Regions from separate parts of the Bacillus sp. S10(2024) genome, predicted to be linked through region 2. Evidence: a T-box and tRNA genes for the amino acid it is inferred to sense, from the RefSeq annotation. Region 2 holds a T-box; the other regions hold tRNA genes.
What was found. The T-box of region 2 lies ahead of tyrS (tyrosine--tRNA ligase). A T-box ahead of a tRNA ligase gene usually reads a tRNA of that ligase, here a tRNA-Tyr.
Positions count from the first base shown of each region.

Region 1: it encodes a tRNA-Tyr, which carries the amino acid that the T-box ahead of tyrS (tyrosine--tRNA ligase) is inferred to sense. The anticodon was not compared.
Region 3: it encodes a tRNA-Tyr, which carries the amino acid that the T-box ahead of tyrS (tyrosine--tRNA ligase) is inferred to sense. The anticodon was not compared.
Region 4: it encodes a tRNA-Tyr, which carries the amino acid that the T-box ahead of tyrS (tyrosine--tRNA ligase) is inferred to sense. The anticodon was not compared.

Region 1 covers NZ_JBFLUR010000002.1:3,392,801-3,396,995, forward strand. Annotated here, with positions in the region: gene AB1280_RS17195 (glycerate kinase) at 1-1,124, opposite strand, end outside; tRNA gene AB1280_RS17200 (tRNA-Ala) at 1,396-1,468, opposite strand; tRNA gene AB1280_RS17205 (tRNA-Gly) at 1,473-1,547, opposite strand; tRNA gene AB1280_RS17210 (tRNA-Lys) at 1,553-1,628, opposite strand; tRNA gene AB1280_RS17215 (tRNA-Gln) at 1,634-1,708, opposite strand; tRNA gene AB1280_RS17220 (tRNA-Tyr) at 1,774-1,857, opposite strand; tRNA gene AB1280_RS17225 (tRNA-Val) at 1,874-1,949, opposite strand; tRNA gene AB1280_RS17230 (tRNA-Glu) at 1,955-2,029, opposite strand; tRNA gene AB1280_RS17235 (tRNA-Thr) at 2,053-2,125, opposite strand; tRNA gene AB1280_RS17240 (tRNA-Asn) at 2,129-2,203, opposite strand; rRNA gene rrf (5S ribosomal RNA) at 2,213-2,328, opposite strand; rRNA gene AB1280_RS17250 (23S ribosomal RNA) at 2,379-4,195, opposite strand, start outside.
Region 2 covers NZ_JBFLUR010000002.1:4,447,951-4,452,145, forward strand. Annotated here, with positions in the region: gene AB1280_RS22605 (LysE family translocator) at 1-217, shown strand, start outside; gene AB1280_RS22610 (hypothetical protein) at 516-971, shown strand; gene AB1280_RS22615 (RNA polymerase sigma factor) at 952-1,497, shown strand; gene AB1280_RS22620 (hypothetical protein) at 1,478-1,723, shown strand; T-box leader at 1,822-2,049, shown strand; gene tyrS (tyrosine--tRNA ligase) at 2,114-3,370, shown strand; gene AB1280_RS22630 (mechanosensitive ion channel family protein) at 3,432-3,998, shown strand.
Region 3 covers NZ_JBFLUR010000002.1:2,813,298-2,817,492, forward strand. Annotated here, with positions in the region: gene AB1280_RS14375 (CBS domain-containing protein) at 1-108, opposite strand, end outside; tRNA gene AB1280_RS14380 (tRNA-Glu) at 874-945, opposite strand; tRNA gene AB1280_RS14385 (tRNA-Asn) at 947-1,021, opposite strand; tRNA gene AB1280_RS14390 (tRNA-Ile) at 1,025-1,101, opposite strand; tRNA gene AB1280_RS14395 (tRNA-Trp) at 1,112-1,182, opposite strand; tRNA gene AB1280_RS14400 (tRNA-Thr) at 1,186-1,261, opposite strand; tRNA gene AB1280_RS14405 (tRNA-Phe) at 1,286-1,358, opposite strand; tRNA gene AB1280_RS14410 (tRNA-Asp) at 1,369-1,444, opposite strand; tRNA gene AB1280_RS14415 (tRNA-Met) at 1,447-1,523, opposite strand; tRNA gene AB1280_RS14420 (tRNA-Ser) at 1,552-1,644, opposite strand; tRNA gene AB1280_RS14425 (tRNA-Ala) at 1,663-1,738, opposite strand; tRNA gene AB1280_RS14430 (tRNA-Pro) at 1,754-1,827, opposite strand; tRNA gene AB1280_RS14435 (tRNA-Arg) at 1,837-1,910, opposite strand; tRNA gene AB1280_RS14440 (tRNA-Leu) at 1,914-2,002, opposite strand; tRNA gene AB1280_RS14445 (tRNA-Gly) at 2,017-2,091, opposite strand; tRNA gene AB1280_RS14450 (tRNA-Leu) at 2,128-2,208, opposite strand; tRNA gene AB1280_RS14455 (tRNA-Lys) at 2,226-2,301, opposite strand; tRNA gene AB1280_RS14460 (tRNA-Gln) at 2,311-2,385, opposite strand; tRNA gene AB1280_RS14465 (tRNA-Tyr) at 2,391-2,474, opposite strand; tRNA gene AB1280_RS14470 (tRNA-Val) at 2,491-2,566, opposite strand; rRNA gene rrf (5S ribosomal RNA) at 2,571-2,686, opposite strand; rRNA gene AB1280_RS14480 (23S ribosomal RNA) at 2,789-4,195, opposite strand, start outside.
Region 4 covers NZ_JBFLUR010000002.1:3,007,936-3,012,130, forward strand. Annotated here, with positions in the region: gene AB1280_RS15290 (tetratricopeptide repeat protein) at 1-587, shown strand, start outside; gene AB1280_RS15295 (Phr family secreted Rap phosphatase inhibitor) at 587-793, shown strand; tRNA gene AB1280_RS15300 (tRNA-Leu) at 1,218-1,299, opposite strand; tRNA gene AB1280_RS15305 (tRNA-Cys) at 1,306-1,379, opposite strand; tRNA gene AB1280_RS15310 (tRNA-Gly) at 1,390-1,464, opposite strand; tRNA gene AB1280_RS15315 (tRNA-Gln) at 1,470-1,544, opposite strand; tRNA gene AB1280_RS15320 (tRNA-His) at 1,659-1,734, opposite strand; tRNA gene AB1280_RS15325 (tRNA-Trp) at 1,745-1,818, opposite strand; tRNA gene AB1280_RS15330 (tRNA-Tyr) at 1,833-1,916, opposite strand; tRNA gene AB1280_RS15335 (tRNA-Thr) at 1,927-2,002, opposite strand; tRNA gene AB1280_RS15340 (tRNA-Phe) at 2,019-2,094, opposite strand; tRNA gene AB1280_RS15345 (tRNA-Asp) at 2,105-2,180, opposite strand; tRNA gene AB1280_RS15350 (tRNA-Met) at 2,183-2,259, opposite strand; tRNA gene AB1280_RS15355 (tRNA-Val) at 2,283-2,358, opposite strand; tRNA gene AB1280_RS15360 (tRNA-Glu) at 2,363-2,437, opposite strand; tRNA gene AB1280_RS15365 (tRNA-Ser) at 2,448-2,539, opposite strand; tRNA gene AB1280_RS15370 (tRNA-Asn) at 2,543-2,617, opposite strand; rRNA gene rrf (5S ribosomal RNA) at 2,627-2,742, opposite strand; rRNA gene AB1280_RS15380 (23S ribosomal RNA) at 2,793-4,195, opposite strand, start outside.

The sequences.
Region 1 (4,195 bases), 1.1 Mb from region 2:
AGTTTCCATATAGCCGCAATATTTCGTGCTGTAGTATAAATATTTTCTTTTCCCATTTCATACGCTTCTTCTAATGTCATTACTCCTGAAACGATACTAAATACAGCATCAATGCCCTCTTCATAAATCGGAGTATGATTTGGGTGAACAGCTCCGGCAATTGCAATAACAGGAAGATTATGTTCTTTAGCTCGTTTTGCTACTCCTATAGGCGCTTTTCCATAGACTGTCTGTTCATCAATTCTTCCTTCTCCTGTAATCACTAAATCTGCATTTTGCAAATGAACATTAAAATTCGTGTAATCAAGTACAATATCAATACCTTTTCTAAGTGTACCATGGAAAAAGGCAACAATAGCTGCTCCAAGTCCGCCTGCAGCACCTGCTCCTGGGACAAATTCGATATCAACATGAAGAGTTTGTTTAATTAACCTAGCATAATACTTTAAATTGCAATCTAACCGCTCTATCATCTCGTCTGTGGCTCCTTTTTGTCTTCCAAATATAAAAGATGCCCCTGTCACCCCTGTTAAAGGATTCGTGACGTCACAAGCTGCTTCAATTTCAACCTGCGCTAAACGAGGGTCTAACTGTGATATATCAAAATAAGTAATACAATCTAAGTTTCCTCCATTTGGCTCTATAACGCAATTACTGCTATCAAAAAAACGTACACCTAACGCGGATAACATTCCTGCTCCTCCATCGTTTGTAGCACTTCCTCCAAGTCCTAAAATGATACGATGGACGCCTTGTTCTAATGCGTGTAAAATGAGTTCTCCCGTCCCTCTTGTTGTCGTTAAAAACGGATTCCTCTTCTCAAGTGGAACATGATGTAAACCAGACGCAGCTGCCATTTCAATAAAAGCCGTCTGTTGATCTGCAGAAAGGCCGTAAAACCCTTCTACTACGTTTCCTAATGGACCTGTCACAGGAAGATTCACGATTTTCCCTTGCGTTGCATCAACAAGTGCTTGTACTGTTCCTTCTCCACCATCTGCAATAGGAATTTTTATATACTCTGCTTTTGGGTATATAGAGCAAAATCCTTTTTCTACTGCTTCACATACTTCTAAAGCTGTTAAACTTTCTTTATATGAATCGGATGCAATAATAATCTTCACATGAAACAACTCCCTCCAACTTTAATATTAAAGTTGGAGTCATCAAAAATATATAAATTAAAACTAAAAAACTTTTCTTTTTTAGGGAGGCGAGAGCATCTGGCCATGCCTAGAAGCGGCCAGGACCCTTTTCTACCCCACACAAGGTTTAAAACAAAAGGAGAAAGCAAGTAGCTGTTATATTGTATTCTGCATCGAAGCATCAAAATTGAATTTATATAAACAAAAAAGCTTGAAGTCTATTATTCGACTTCAAGCTTTTTTAACTGTATGGAGCCTAGCGGGATCGAACCGCTGACCTCCTGCGTGCAAGGCAGGCGCTCTCCCAGCTGAGCTAAGGCCCCAGGTTGGAGCGGAAGACGGGATTCGAACCCGCGACCCCAACCTTGGCAAGGTTGTATTCTACCACTGAACTACTTCCGCAAAAATGGTGAGCCATGAAGGACTCGAACCTTCGACCCTCTGATTAAAAGTCAGATGCTCTACCAACTGAGCTAATGGCTCTTAAATGGCTGGGCTAGCTGGATTCGAACCAGCGCATGACGGAGTCAAAGTCCGTTGCCTTACCGCTTGGCTATAGCCCATTAATACTTACTAGTATAATCGTCTCACCAAAAAAATAAACCTTTATAAGGTTGTTTTTTTAAAATGGTGGAGGGGGGCAGATTCGAACTGCCGAACCCGAAGGAGCGGATTTACAGTCCGCCGCGTTTAGCCACTTCGCTACCCCTCCGACATGAAAACTTATATGGTGGAGGATGACGGGATCGAACCGCCGACCCCCTGCTTGTAAGGCAGGTGCTCTCCCAGCTGAGCTAATCCTCCAAAAGTGGTGACCCGTACGGGATTCGAACCCGTGTTACCGCCGTGAAAGGGCGGTGTCTTAACCACTTGACCAACGGGCCAAAAATTTTTGATACTTCTCGCAAGCTTCCAACCGGGCTTGAACCGGTGACCTCTTCCTTACCATGGAAGTGCTCTACCAGCTGAGCTATGGAAGCATATGGCTCCGCAGGTAGGACTCGAACCTACGACCGATCGGTTAACAGCCGATAGCTCTACCACTGAGCTACTGCGGAATAATACAAGCCTGGCAACGTCCTACTCTCACAGGGACAAAGTCCCAACTACCATCGGCGCTAGAGAGCTTAACTTCCGTGTTCGGTATGGGAACGGGTGTGACCTCTCTGCCATCATTACCAGACTTATGAAGGTATATTCCTTCAAAACTAGATAACATTTGCTTCATATTATATGGTTAAGTCCTCGATCTATTAGTATTCGTCAGCTCCACGTGTCACCACGCTTCCACCTCGAACCTATCAACCTGATCATCTTTCAGGGATCTTACTAGCTTAACGCTATGGGAAATCTCATCTTGAGGGGGGCTTCATGCTTAGATGCTTTCAGCACTTATCCCTTCCGCACATAGCTACCCAGCTATGCCCTTGGCAGAACAACTGGTACACCAGCGGTGCGTCCATCCCGGTCCTCTCGTACTAAGGACAGCTCCTCTCAAATTTCCTACGCCCACGACGGATAGGGACCGAACTGTCTCACGACGTTCTGAACCCAGCTCGCGTACCGCTTTAATGGGCGAACAGCCCAACCCTTGGGACCGACTACAGCCCCAGGATGCGATGAGCCGACATCGAGGTGCCAAACCTCCCCGTCGATGTGGACTCTTGGGGGAGATAAGCCTGTTATCCCCGGGGTAGCTTTTATCCGTTGAGCGATGGCCCTTCCATGCGGAACCACCGGATCACTAAGCCCGACTTTCGTCCCTGCTCGACTTGTAGGTCTCGCAGTCAAGCTCCCTTATGCCTTTGCACTCTACGAATGATTTCCAACCATTCTGAGGGAACCTTTGGGCGCCTCCGTTACTTTTTAGGAGGCGACCGCCCCAGTCAAACTGCCCACCTGACACTGTCTCCCGGGTCGATAAGACCCGTAGGTTAGAATTTCAATACAGCCAGGGCGGTATCCCACCAGCGCCTCCACCGAAGCTAGCGCTCCGGCTTCAAAGGCTCCCGCCTATCCTGTACAAGCTGTACCAAAATTCAATATCAGGCTACAGTAAAGCTCCACGGGGTCTTTCCGTCCTGTCGCGGGTAACCTGCATCTTCACAGGTACTATAATTTCACCGAGTCTCTGGTTGAGACAGTGCCCAAATCGTTACACCTTTCGTGCGGGTCGGAACTTACCCGACAAGGAATTTCGCTACCTTAGGACCGTTATAGTTACGGCCGCCGTTTACTGGGGCTTCAGTTCAGAGCTTCGCTTGCGCTAACCCCTCTCCTTAACCTTCCAGCACCGGGCAGGTGTCAGCCCCTATACTTCGCCTTACGGCTTCGCAGAGACCTGTGTTTTTGCTAAACAGTCGCTTGGGCCTATTCACTGCGGCTTTCCGTTAAGAAAGCACCCCTTCTCCCGAAGTTACGGGGTCATTTTGCCGAGTTCCTTAACCAGAGTTCTCTCGCACACCTTAGGATTCTCTCCTCGCCTACCTGTGTCGGTTTGCGGTACAGGCACCTTTTATCTCGCTAGAAGCTTTTCTTGGCAGCGGGGAATCAAAGACTTCGCTCCATAAGGAGCTTCCCCATCACAGCTCAGCCTTCACGGTAAGCGGATTTGCCTACTTACCAGCCTAACTGCTTGGACGTGCACAACCAATCGCACGCTTCTTCTATCCTTCTGCGTCCCTCCATTGCTCAAACGATAAAGAGGTGGTACAGGAATATCAACCTGTTGTCCATCGCCTACGCCTGTCGGCCTCGGCTTAGGTCCTGACTAACCCTGAGCGGACGAGCCTTCCTCAGGAAACCTTAGGCATTCGGTGGACGGGATTCTCACCCGTCTTTCGCTACTCATACCGGCATTCTCACTTCTAAGCGCTCCACCAGTCCTTACGATCTGACTTCACAGCACTTAGAACGCTCCCCTACCACTGATACCATAGGTATCAATCCGCAGCTTCGGTGGTGTATTTAGCCCCGGTACATTTTCGGCGCAGAGTCACTCGACTAGTGAGCTATTACGCACTCTTTAAATGGTGGCTGCTTCTAAGCCA
Region 2 (4,195 bases):
ATTTATACAGCATGATGGGAATACCTTTTTTCAACTTTTTATTATGGGAATGACATATACAGTTTTAACTTTTCTATGGTTTATACTCTATATTTATTTAATTAATGCAATTCGTACATGGATGAAAAAGCCGTCTACAGAGCGGGCTATTCAAGGGATAAGCGGTTTTGTACTTTTGGCATTTGGGATTAAATTAGCGCTGGAAAAACGACCATAGTCATTTTTATAAGTAAAGTCTATTTCTTACTTATGGTTAGCCTTGTTAATCAATCCACTGCTACACGTTAGTGTGGGATAAAGTGAAACTAGGGAACTTAAAGGCTTGGTAATTTGCCAATAGGCGACGGTCTATGATGGAACATTAAATAAGCAAGTTCTGAATCAAGTATATTTCAGAACTTGCTTATTTTAAGTACGTTATTGTAAAAACGAAAAAAGAAATAAAATGATTTTTTGAACCATTTGCCTCCAGTATTTGTATAAGTTTATGAAAAATAAATTAGGAGGCACTTTATATGTCAAATAAATGGATGCTTTCATTGACTTTCATTGGCGTTATAGTCGTATTTGCTGCAGGGACCCTTATGCCTATTGCGATAGGGTTTAAAGTTTCGATGATTATGTTAGCGTGTACGATGATTATTATATTTTCAATCCTTATCCCTTTTGACAAGAAATATATCGTAAGAAAAGCTGGAAATAAAATCGACTTTACAAAAACAAAAGTTTATTTTCGGTGGAATGTATTTGATACAATATCCGTCTGTATTGCAGTATACGCTTGTATATGCGTACAAGTGTTAAATTTCTTAGTTTTAAGCGGATTAACAGTTGAAAATCCATATGTGCAATTTTTTACGAATCAATCTCAAATATGGACGATTGTTGCAAGTTTATATTTAATTAGCCGGATATCTCTAACCTTAAAAGGGATAAAGGAGATTAAAAAACATGGCGCAAATTGGGATTGAGGAGGAATTGATGCTCGCCTATCAAAAGGGAGATGAACGAGCAGGGGAACGGTTGTATGTTTTAATCAAACCAGCGTTATATACGTTTTTATATCGCTTTAACCGTGATGAACAGCTGAGCATAGACCTTGTTCAAGATACGTTTTTGAGGTTAGAACGTAAGAAACATATGTATGAGATTGAAAAAGGAAAGATTAAAACATATCTGTTTCAAATTGGGTATCGGCTTATGATTAATAAACTGAATCGAAGAAAGAAGTGGCGTTCACTTATACCATTTCTTCTACCGATTCAAGAGAAGGAATTTTCGCAAGAAGACCGTCTTACAGTGAGAGAAGCAATTTTGAAGGTTCCAGAAGATCAACGAGCGGTCATTATTCTTTTTTATTATCATGATATGCCACAAAAGGAAATCGCAGAGGTACTAGATATTCCTATAGGAACGGTGAAATCGAGGCTTTATCATGGCATGAAGAAATTGAAGCAATTGCTGGAGGTGGATGAAATTGACCGAAAATCCCTTTGATAAGGAATATAGATTGAAACAGCATTTAGATAGTGATTATGTGGAAGTTCCTGATTTTCCGCAAAAAGCGAATAGGGGAGATCGATTTTTACGTTTTCTTGCGTCTCCGGCTAAAGATCCTGTTGAAGCGACAATTGGTAATGATTTATCAGTTGCATTTCATATCTCTCTGTTAGCTTGTGTTCCACTTCTTTCTTTACTGACGATATTCTTTGCCAGCCAGTAAAGTTTTAAAAAAGTGATATAATGAAATTATAACCGAAAAATTTAGGGCTGCATTTGACAGGCATATACAAATGATGTTATAAAAAGAAGTATATAAATAATCGAGCGTGGAAAGGGAACAGTAGTGATCATTTCCCTGTTTTAGAGAGCTGATGGTCGGTGAAAATCAGCACATAAATGATCGCGAATTACGACCCTGGAGCATCTTTCTTCGATTGGATTTCATCCGAAAGGGGAAAGACGGTGATGAGCCGTTATGTGAATGAGGTGGCAGGTTTTTTTGCCTGCAACTAGGGTGGTAACGCGATAATTAAAATCGTCCCTTATTTGAGGGGCGATTTTTTTATGTTTTGAAATTCCGCGCACAAGCTATTTTAAAGGAGTGAATAGGATGAACATTTTACAAGATCTTGAGTTTCGTGGCCTAATTAACCAACAAACGGATGCAGAAGGTTTACAAGAACTATTAGAGAAAGAAAGTGTGAAATTATACTGCGGTTTTGACCCAACAGCTGATAGTTTACATATTGGTCATATGCTACCAATTTTAATATTACGTCGTTTCCAACAAGCAGGACATCAGCCAATTGCACTTGTTGGCGGAGCTACAGGTTTAATTGGTGACCCAAGTGGTAAGAAAGCAGAGCGTACATTAAATGAAAAAGAAACAGTTGCCTTTTTCAGTGAGCGTATTAAAGAGCAGCTTTCTAACTTCTTAGACTTCAATAAAGAGGGAAATCCAGCAACAATCGCAAACAACTACGATTGGATTGGTTCTTTAGATTTAATTACATTCTTACGCGATATCGGTAAAAACTTTGGTTTAAACTACATGTTAGCGAAAGATACAGTTGCGTCCCGTTTAGAAACAGGTATCTCATTCACTGAGTTTAGCTACATGATTTTACAATCATACGATTTCTTAAACTTATACCAAACACACGGTTGTAGATTACAAATCGGTGGTAGTGACCAATGGGGAAACATTACAGCTGGTTTAGAATTAATCCGTAAATCAGAAGAAGATGCGAAAGCATTCGGCTTAACTGTACCGCTTGTAACGAAATCTGACGGTACGAAGTTTGGAAAAACAGAAGGCGGCGCGGTTTGGTTAGACCCAGAAAAAACAACGCCTTACGAGTTCTACCAATTCTGGATTAACACAGATGATCGCGATGTTGTGAAATACTTAAAATACTTCACATTCTTATCTCATGAAGAGATTCTTGAGTTAGAAAAACAGGTTGCAGAAGCACCTGAAAAGCGTGAAGCACAAAAAGCATTAGCTTCTGAAATGACAAAACTTGTTCACGGCGCTGAAGCATTAGAGCAAGCAATTAAAATTTCAGCAGCATTATTTAGTGGTTCTGTTGCAGAATTAACAGCAGCGGAAATCGAGCAAGGATTTAAAGATGTACCATCTGTAGAGCGTAGTGTAGAAGATGCATTATTAGTAGATGTACTTGTAGAAAGTAAAATTTCACCGTCAAAACGTCAAGCACGCGAAGATATTACAAATGGTGCGGTTTATGTAAATGGTGAACGTACACAAGAGTTAGATTACATGGTAACAGAAAAAGACCGCATTGAAGGTAAATTTACAATCATTCGCCGCGGTAAGAAAAAATATTTCTTAATCCGTTACTAACATGCAAAAAAGCGTAAGAGTTCTTACGCTTTTTGCATTTTGAAAGAGAGGAGTAAATATTTTGGATATTCAAAGTATATTAGAAGATTATGTTTTAAATCCCGAAAAATTAATGAAATTTGGGGGAATTATTCTTAAAATTATCCTTATTTTTATTGTGGCAAAAGTGATTATTCGTGTCACTAATGTAGGAATTGAACAAATTTTTAAGATGAGCAGTAAAGCCCCTGTACGTACAAATGAAAGACGTGAGGCGACATTAACGAAGCTTTGTCAAAATATTGTCCATTATGTTGTGTACTTCATGGTTGTTATGACGGTTCTAGAAACAGTAGGAATCGATATTAAAGCGCTTCTTGCTGGGGTGAGTGTTGCCGGTTTAGCAATTGGTTTTGGTGCACAAAACTTAGTAAAAGATATTGTAACAGGATTCTTCATTATTTTTGAAGATCAATTTTCAGTTGGCGATAAAGTGAAAATTAATGATATCGACGGCGTCATCGAAGAAGTAGGACTTCGTACGACGCAGTTAGTTGCAGAAACTGGGGAGATTTACTTCATTTCAAATAGCTTAATTACAAAAGTTGCGAACTACTCTTTAGGTGAAAAGCGCAAAGAAATAGCGTAAGAATATATATATTAAAAAACCGACTTAAAAGCGCTCTACTTTTTAGGGGAGCAAGAGCATCTGGTCGTACATAGAAACGCTCATGGTGTATTTTCCGTAGCAGCGATTTATATGTTGAAAAATTAAAATGGATATATAGAAATAAATGAAGGGCTTCGGTGTAATCATACCGAAGTCTTTTGTTTTAAAATTTTCCG
Region 3 (4,195 bases), 1.6 Mb from region 2:
AATCATTCCTATATCTTCTTCTTTCATTTTCACCGCTGCTTCATAAACGTTATCTAGTGGCGTACATTGTACAATATTCGTGCTCATCAATTCTCGAACAGTTGTCATAAATATATTACCCTCCTTTACACACTTTAGCATTTCCAACCCCCTTCATTTCGATTCGCCAGTTTCTTAAAAGATAAATGAGATACCATCTCTCATTTATAATTACGCTTTATCAAATGTAGAGAGCGATCTAACCTAAAATCCCAATTAGATGTTTAAGTGGTGGGTAGTTGACCTACTTGCCATAAAATGCAAAATAAATTGGATATTGACTACTACAATGACCAATTCTAAAAACATTAGAATTGTGGGGGGAAAGTATAAACTTTATCGTTCTTCATAAAGAAAACGACTCGTTAAGATACAGAGTATAAGTAGGACGGGGTTAGTAAAAGAAATACTTTATACCGTAAAATATTTATGCAACATTCCGCTGTACAAACTTAAAAGTGAATTAATATAGTTCCATTTTGAGTATAACTAAAATAATCCATTAGTTAAAATATAATGCACTATATTCTTTCCTAATTACACAAAATCATACAAAATCCTTCATTATTTATAATAAAAAATAAAATATTTTATAATATGGTAAAAATATACTTATTGTTATAATAACGTGAAACGACCATCAGTAGGGTTTCTTTATTCGCTCTTCTCATTCTTACTGCCCAAAAGTAGTCGAATAAACATATGTATAAGGAGATCATTAATCAAAGAAGTAATTATATTTGTTATAACAAATATAATATATGGAAGGTATAATTTATAATATTATTTTTCTTTAAATAAAAAGAGTCAGCACCATGCTGACTCTTTTTATAATGACCCGTACGGGATTCGAACCCGTGTTACCGCCGTGAAAGGGCGGTGTCTTAACCACTTGACCAACGGGCCATGGCTCCGCAGGTAGGACTCGAACCTACGACCGATCGGTTAACAGCCGATAGCTCTACCACTGAGCTACTGCGGAATATGGTGGGCCTAAATGGACTCGAACCATCGACCTCACGCTTATCAGGCGTGCGCTCTAACCAGCTGAGCTATAGGCCCATATTTCTTACAGGGGCAGTAGGAATCGAACCCACACCGGAGGTTTTGGAGACCTCTGTTCTACCTTTAAACTATGCCCCTAAGTGGTGCCGGCTAGAGGACTTGAACCCCCAACCTACTGATTACAAGTCAGTTGCTCTACCAATTGAGCTAAGCCGGCTAGTTTACAAAAAAAAAAAAATGATGGCTCGGGACGGAATCGAACCGCCGACACGAGGATTTTCAGTCCTCTGCTCTACCGACTGAGCTACCGAGCCTTTATGTAAATGGCGGTCCCGACCGGGGTCGAACCGGCGATCTCCTGCGTGACAGGCAGGCATGTTAACCACTACACCACGGGACCATTGGTTGCGGGGACAGGATTTGAACCTGCGACCTTCGGGTTATGAGCCCGACGAGCTACCAGACTGCTCCACCCCGCGATGATATAATATTCTTTTAAATAAAAAATGGAGGAGGTAGAGGGATTCGAACCCCCGCGCGACTCTCGCCGCCTGTCGGTTTTCAAGACCGATCCCTTCAGCCGAACTTGGGTATACCTCCATATATATAAAGCTTTAATGGTGGAGCCTAGCGGGATCGAACCGCTGACCTCCTGCGTGCAAGGCAGGCGCTCTCCCAGCTGAGCTAAGGCCCCATTGTTTTAAAACTATCGGGAAGACAGGATTTGAACCTGCGACCCCCTGGTCCCAAACCAGGTGCTCTACCAAGCTGAGCCACTTCCCGTTAATAAAGCGCGCCCGAGAGGACTCGAACCCCTAACCTTTTGATCCGTAGTCAAACGCTCTATCCAATTGAGCTACGGGCGCATATGGTGCCGAGGGCGGGGGTCGAACCCGCACGGTGGTCACCCACCGCAGGATTTTAAGTCCTGTGCGTCTGCCTGTTCCGCCACCCCGGCGTCATATTGAAAATTGGAGCGGAAGACGGGATTCGAACCCGCGACCCCAACCTTGGCAAGGTTGTATTCTACCACTGAACTACTTCCGCAAAACATATATGACTTATTGCTTATTTAATTGAAAGTGCGGGTGAAGGGAGTCGAACCCCCACGCCAAAGGCGCCAGATCCTAAGTCTGGTGCGTCTGCCAATTCCGCCACACCCGCATATTACATTTTAAAAATGGTGAGCCATGAAGGACTCGAACCTTCGACCCTCTGATTAAAAGTCAGATGCTCTACCAACTGAGCTAATGGCTCTTACTTAAATGGCTGGGCTAGCTGGATTCGAACCAGCGCATGACGGAGTCAAAGTCCGTTGCCTTACCGCTTGGCTATAGCCCATCAAATGGTGGAGGGGGGCAGATTCGAACTGCCGAACCCGAAGGAGCGGATTTACAGTCCGCCGCGTTTAGCCACTTCGCTACCCCTCCGACATGAAAACTTATATGGTGGAGGATGACGGGATCGAACCGCCGACCCCCTGCTTGTAAGGCAGGTGCTCTCCCAGCTGAGCTAATCCTCCATTTGCCTGGCAACGTCCTACTCTCACAGGGGCAAAGCCCCAACTACCATCGGCGCTAGAGAGCTTAACTTCCGTGTTCGGTATGGGAACGGGTGTGACCTCTCTGCCATCATTACCAGACTATATTCATTTGAGACAATCATTATTATACTTGATTGAGTTAAAAAGTCAATAAGTTTTTTTATGTTCTCTCAAAACTAGATAACACTTGCTTCATATTATATGGTTAAGTCCTCGATCTATTAGTATTCGTCAGCTCCACGTGTCACCACGCTTCCACCTCGAACCTATCAACCTGATCATCTTTCAGGGATCTTACTAGCTTAACGCTATGGGAAATCTCATCTTGAGGGGGGCTTCATGCTTAGATGCTTTCAGCACTTATCCCTTCCGCACATAGCTACCCAGCTATGCCCTTGGCAGAACAACTGGTACACCAGCGGTGCGTCCATCCCGGTCCTCTCGTACTAAGGACAGCTCCTCTCAAATTTCCTACGCCCACGACGGATAGGGACCGAACTGTCTCACGACGTTCTGAACCCAGCTCGCGTACCGCTTTAATGGGCGAACAGCCCAACCCTTGGGACCGACTACAGCCCCAGGATGCGATGAGCCGACATCGAGGTGCCAAACCTCCCCGTCGATGTGGACTCTTGGGGGAGATAAGCCTGTTATCCCCGGGGTAGCTTTTATCCGTTGAGCGATGGCCCTTCCATGCGGAACCACCGGATCACTAAGCCCGACTTTCGTCCCTGCTCGACTTGTAGGTCTCGCAGTCAAGCTCCCTTATGCCTTTGCACTCTACGAATGATTTCCAACCATTCTGAGGGAACCTTTGGGCGCCTCCGTTACTTTTTAGGAGGCGACCGCCCCAGTCAAACTGCCCACCTGACACTGTCTCCCGGGTCGATAAGACCCGTAGGTTAGAATTTCAATACAGCCAGGGCGGTATCCCACCAGCGCCTCCACCGAAGCTAGCGCTCCGGCTTCAAAGGCTCCCGCCTATCCTGTACAAGCTGTACCAAAATTCAATATCAGGCTACAGTAAAGCTCCACGGGGTCTTTCCGTCCTGTCGCGGGTAACCTGCATCTTCACAGGTACTATAATTTCACCGAGTCTCTGGTTGAGACAGTGCCCAAATCGTTACACCTTTCGTGCGGGTCGGAACTTACCCGACAAGGAATTTCGCTACCTTAGGACCGTTATAGTTACGGCCGCCGTTTACTGGGGCTTCAGTTCAGAGCTTCGCTTGCGCTAACCCCTCTCCTTAACCTTCCAGCACCGGGCAGGTGTCAGCCCCTATACTTCGCCTTACGGCTTCGCAGAGACCTGTGTTTTTGCTAAACAGTCGCTTGGGCCTATTCACTGCGGCTTTCCGTTAAGAAAGCACCCCTTCTCCCGAAGTTACGGGGTCATTTTGCCGAGTTCCTTAACCAGAGTTCTCTCGCACACCTTAGGATTCTCTCCTCGCCTACCTGTGTCGGTTTGCGGTACAGGCACCTTTTATCTCGCTAGAAGCTTTTCTTGGCAGCGGGGAATCAAAGACTTCGCTCCATAAGGAGCTTCCCCATCACAGCTCAGCCTTCGCGGTAAGCGGATTTGCCTACTTACCAGCCTAACTGCTTGGA
Region 4 (4,195 bases), 1.4 Mb from region 2:
AAATCGCCTCATGCGAAAATACTTTAGGAACTGCATGTATATTTTTAAAACAGTTTGAGCAAGCTGAAGAACATTTAAATCGTGCAATCGATATTTTACAGAAACATAATGAAGAAAAATTAATTTTAGTAGTTAGGCATAATTTAGGTTTATTATATGCTACTCAAAATTTATCTACTTTAGCTATTCGTCATTTATCTGAAGTAACAGGGAAAATTCCTAATCATTTCAAAGCCAATTTTCTACAAGCTAGGGAACATTATAAACTAGGTGAAACAAATATTGCACAAGAATTAATTGAAAGAGGTTTAAAAATCTGTTCTGAAACAGGAAACGAAGAATATATCTATCATTTCAACATTTTGAAAGCATTAAATGAGGGACTTTCAATTAATTTAGTAGAGGAAGCGGTAAAAAAAGGTATTTGTTATTTTGAGAAACAAGGATTATGGGACTATGTTGAGGAATATGGGGAGTTGTTAGCTGTTGAGTTTCGTAAGTTGAATAATCATGAAAAAGTTAGCGATTATTTTAATACATGTTACGAAGCTAAGCACAAACTATTAAGTAAAGGAGCGTTAAAATAATGAAAAAATTAGGTGCTATTACTGTTGGTTTATCTGTTGTTGGAGTTCTTTCTTTTGGTTTAAATAATTCTTTTGAAACACAGCAAGCTACCCACGCAGACCATTTCATATCAAAACCTGATAATGGTTACGTTCAATATGCTAATAAAGGCGACACACCTGCTCCTGTTTACGACCACGGCCGACCACCACTTCAACAAGCATAACAATTTAATAATTAGAAAGAAAGCCATACTAGCCGGTATGGCTTTTTTGTTTACACTAATTGTGAGTTCTTTACAATAGTATCGCATTGTGTAGGATCCAGATTACGTCTATCACATCTTTAAGAAAAAGGTTCACTGCGTCATTAAACATTTCTAAATGTTTCAGTTTCCCGACGCACGATAGCTAATTCTCCGTCGTCTAAAACATCGCTACGTCTTTCCCCTTTCAACGAATAAGACTTAGTTCATACGATTAGGTAGAATCACATGAACGCGTAATATGTAACATATTAGATGATAATTTCCAAAGAAGAATACATAAAAAAGCGTCCCCACAAAGTAGGAACGCTTGATATTACTGTATATTAACGTTTAATTGATAATAAAAAGACAAATAAAAAAGACGATTCACTCGTCTAAACAGTACCGATGGTCGGGGTCGAACCGACACTCCAGAAGGAACACGATTTTGAGTCGTGCGCGTCTGCCAATTCCGCCACATCGGCATAATATGGAGGCGGCAACCGGATTTGAACCGGTGGTAAAGGTTTTGCAGACCTCTGCCTTACCACTTGGCTATGCCGCCATATTAAATTTGGAGCGGAAGACGGGATTCGAACCCGCGACCCCAACCTTGGCAAGGTTGTATTCTACCACTGAACTACTTCCGCAAAAATGGCTGGGCTAGCTGGATTCGAACCAGCGCATGACGGAGTCAAAGTCCGTTGCCTTACCGCTTGGCTATAGCCCACCGAATAATTAATACATTATATGATGTATTTGTTATTTTATTACTTAAAATATCCAATCAGGACATTTAATATATTATCATAATCCACTTATTTTGTAAAGTGATATTTAAAAATGGGGCGACTGATGGGAATCGAACCCACGAGTGTCGGAGCCACAATCCGATGCGTTAACCACTTCGCCACAGCCGCCATGCTGTTTTGGCAGGGGCAGTAGGAATCGAACCCACGCCGGAGGTTTTGGAGACCTCTGTTCTACCGTTAAACTATGCCCCTATATAAAATGTAAATGGTGGAGGGGGGCAGATTCGAACTGCCGAACCCGAAGGAGCGGATTTACAGTCCGCCGCGTTTAGCCACTTCGCTACCCCTCCGAAACTTACATGGTGCCGGCTAGAGGACTTGAACCCCCAACCTACTGATTACAAGTCAGTTGCTCTACCAATTGAGCTAAGCCGGCGTATTTATTTGAAAAATGGTGGCTCGGGACGGAATCGAACCGCCGACACGAGGATTTTCAGTCCTCTGCTCTACCGACTGAGCTACCGAGCCTTAATATAAATGGCGGTCCCGACCGGGGTCGAACCGGCGATCTCCTGCGTGACAGGCAGGCATGTTAACCACTACACCACGGGACCATTGGTTGCGGGGACAGGATTTGAACCTGCGACCTTCGGGTTATGAGCCCGACGAGCTACCAGACTGCTCCACCCCGCGATGATACTATTCATTGTTTTAAATGGTGGAGGATGACGGGATCGAACCGCCGACCCCCTGCTTGTAAGGCAGGTGCTCTCCCAGCTGAGCTAATCCTCCAAAGTGGTGACCCGTACGGGATTCGAACCCGTGTTACCGCCGTGAAAGGGCGGTGTCTTAACCACTTGACCAACGGGCCAAAGTTTTTATGGCGGAGAGCAAGGGATTCGAACCCTTGATACGCTTGTGACGTATACACGATTTCCAATCGTGCTCCTTCGGCCATCTCGGACAGCTCTCCAATTGGCTCCGCAGGTAGGACTCGAACCTACGACCGATCGGTTAACAGCCGATAGCTCTACCACTGAGCTACTGCGGAATAATACAAGCCTGGCAACGTCCTACTCTCACAGGGACAAAGTCCCAACTACCATCGGCGCTAGAGAGCTTAACTTCCGTGTTCGGTATGGGAACGGGTGTGACCTCTCTGCCATCATTACCAGACTTATGAAGGTATATTCCTTCAAAACTAGATAACATTTGCTTCATATTATATGGTTAAGCCCTCGATCTATTAGTATTCGTCAGCTCCACGTGTCACCACGCTTCCACCTCGAACCTATCAACCTGATCATCTTTCAGGGATCTTACTAGCTTAACGCTATGGGAAATCTCATCTTGAGGGGGGCTTCATGCTTAGATGCTTTCAGCACTTATCCCTTCCGCACATAGCTACCCAGCTATGCCCTTGGCAGAACAACTGGTACACCAGCGGTGCGTCCATCCCGGTCCTCTCGTACTAAGGACAGCTCCTCTCAAATTTCCTACGCCCACGACGGATAGGGACCGAACTGTCTCACGACGTTCTGAACCCAGCTCGCGTACCGCTTTAATGGGCGAACAGCCCAACCCTTGGGACCGACTACAGCCCCAGGATGCGATGAGCCGACATCGAGGTGCCAAACCTCCCCGTCGATGTGGACTCTTGGGGGAGATAAGCCTGTTATCCCCGGGGTAGCTTTTATCCGTTGAGCGATGGCCCTTCCATGCGGAACCACCGGATCACTAAGCCCGACTTTCGTCCCTGCTCGACTTGTAGGTCTCGCAGTCAAGCTCCCTTATGCCTTTGCACTCTACGAATGATTTCCAACCATTCTGAGGGAACCTTTGGGCGCCTCCGTTACTTTTTAGGAGGCGACCGCCCCAGTCAAACTGCCCACCTGACACTGTCTCCCGGGTCGATAAGACCCGTAGGTTAGAATTTCAATACAGCCAGGGCGGTATCCCACCAGCGCCTCCACCGAAGCTAGCGCTCCGGCTTCAAAGGCTCCCGCCTATCCTGTACAAGCTGTACCAAAATTCAATATCAGGCTACAGTAAAGCTCCACGGGGTCTTTCCGTCCTGTCGCGGGTAACCTGCATCTTCACAGGTACTATAATTTCACCGAGTCTCTGGTTGAGACAGTGCCCAAATCGTTACACCTTTCGTGCGGGTCGGAACTTACCCGACAAGGAATTTCGCTACCTTAGGACCGTTATAGTTACGGCCGCCGTTTACTGGGGCTTCAGTTCAGAGCTTCGCTTGCGCTAACCCCTCTCCTTAACCTTCCAGCACCGGGCAGGTGTCAGCCCCTATACTTCGCCTTACGGCTTCGCAGAGACCTGTGTTTTTGCTAAACAGTCGCTTGGGCCTATTCACTGCGGCTTTCCGTTAAGAAAGCACCCCTTCTCCCGAAGTTACGGGGTCATTTTGCCGAGTTCCTTAACCAGAGTTCTCTCGCACACCTTAGGATTCTCTCCTCGCCTACCTGTGTCGGTTTGCGGTACAGGCACCTTTTATCTCGCTAGAAGCTTTTCTTGGCAGCGGGGAATCAAAGACTTCGCTCCATAAGGAGCTTCCCCATCACAGCTCAGCCTTCACGGTAAGCGGATTTGCCTACTTACCAGCCTAACTGCT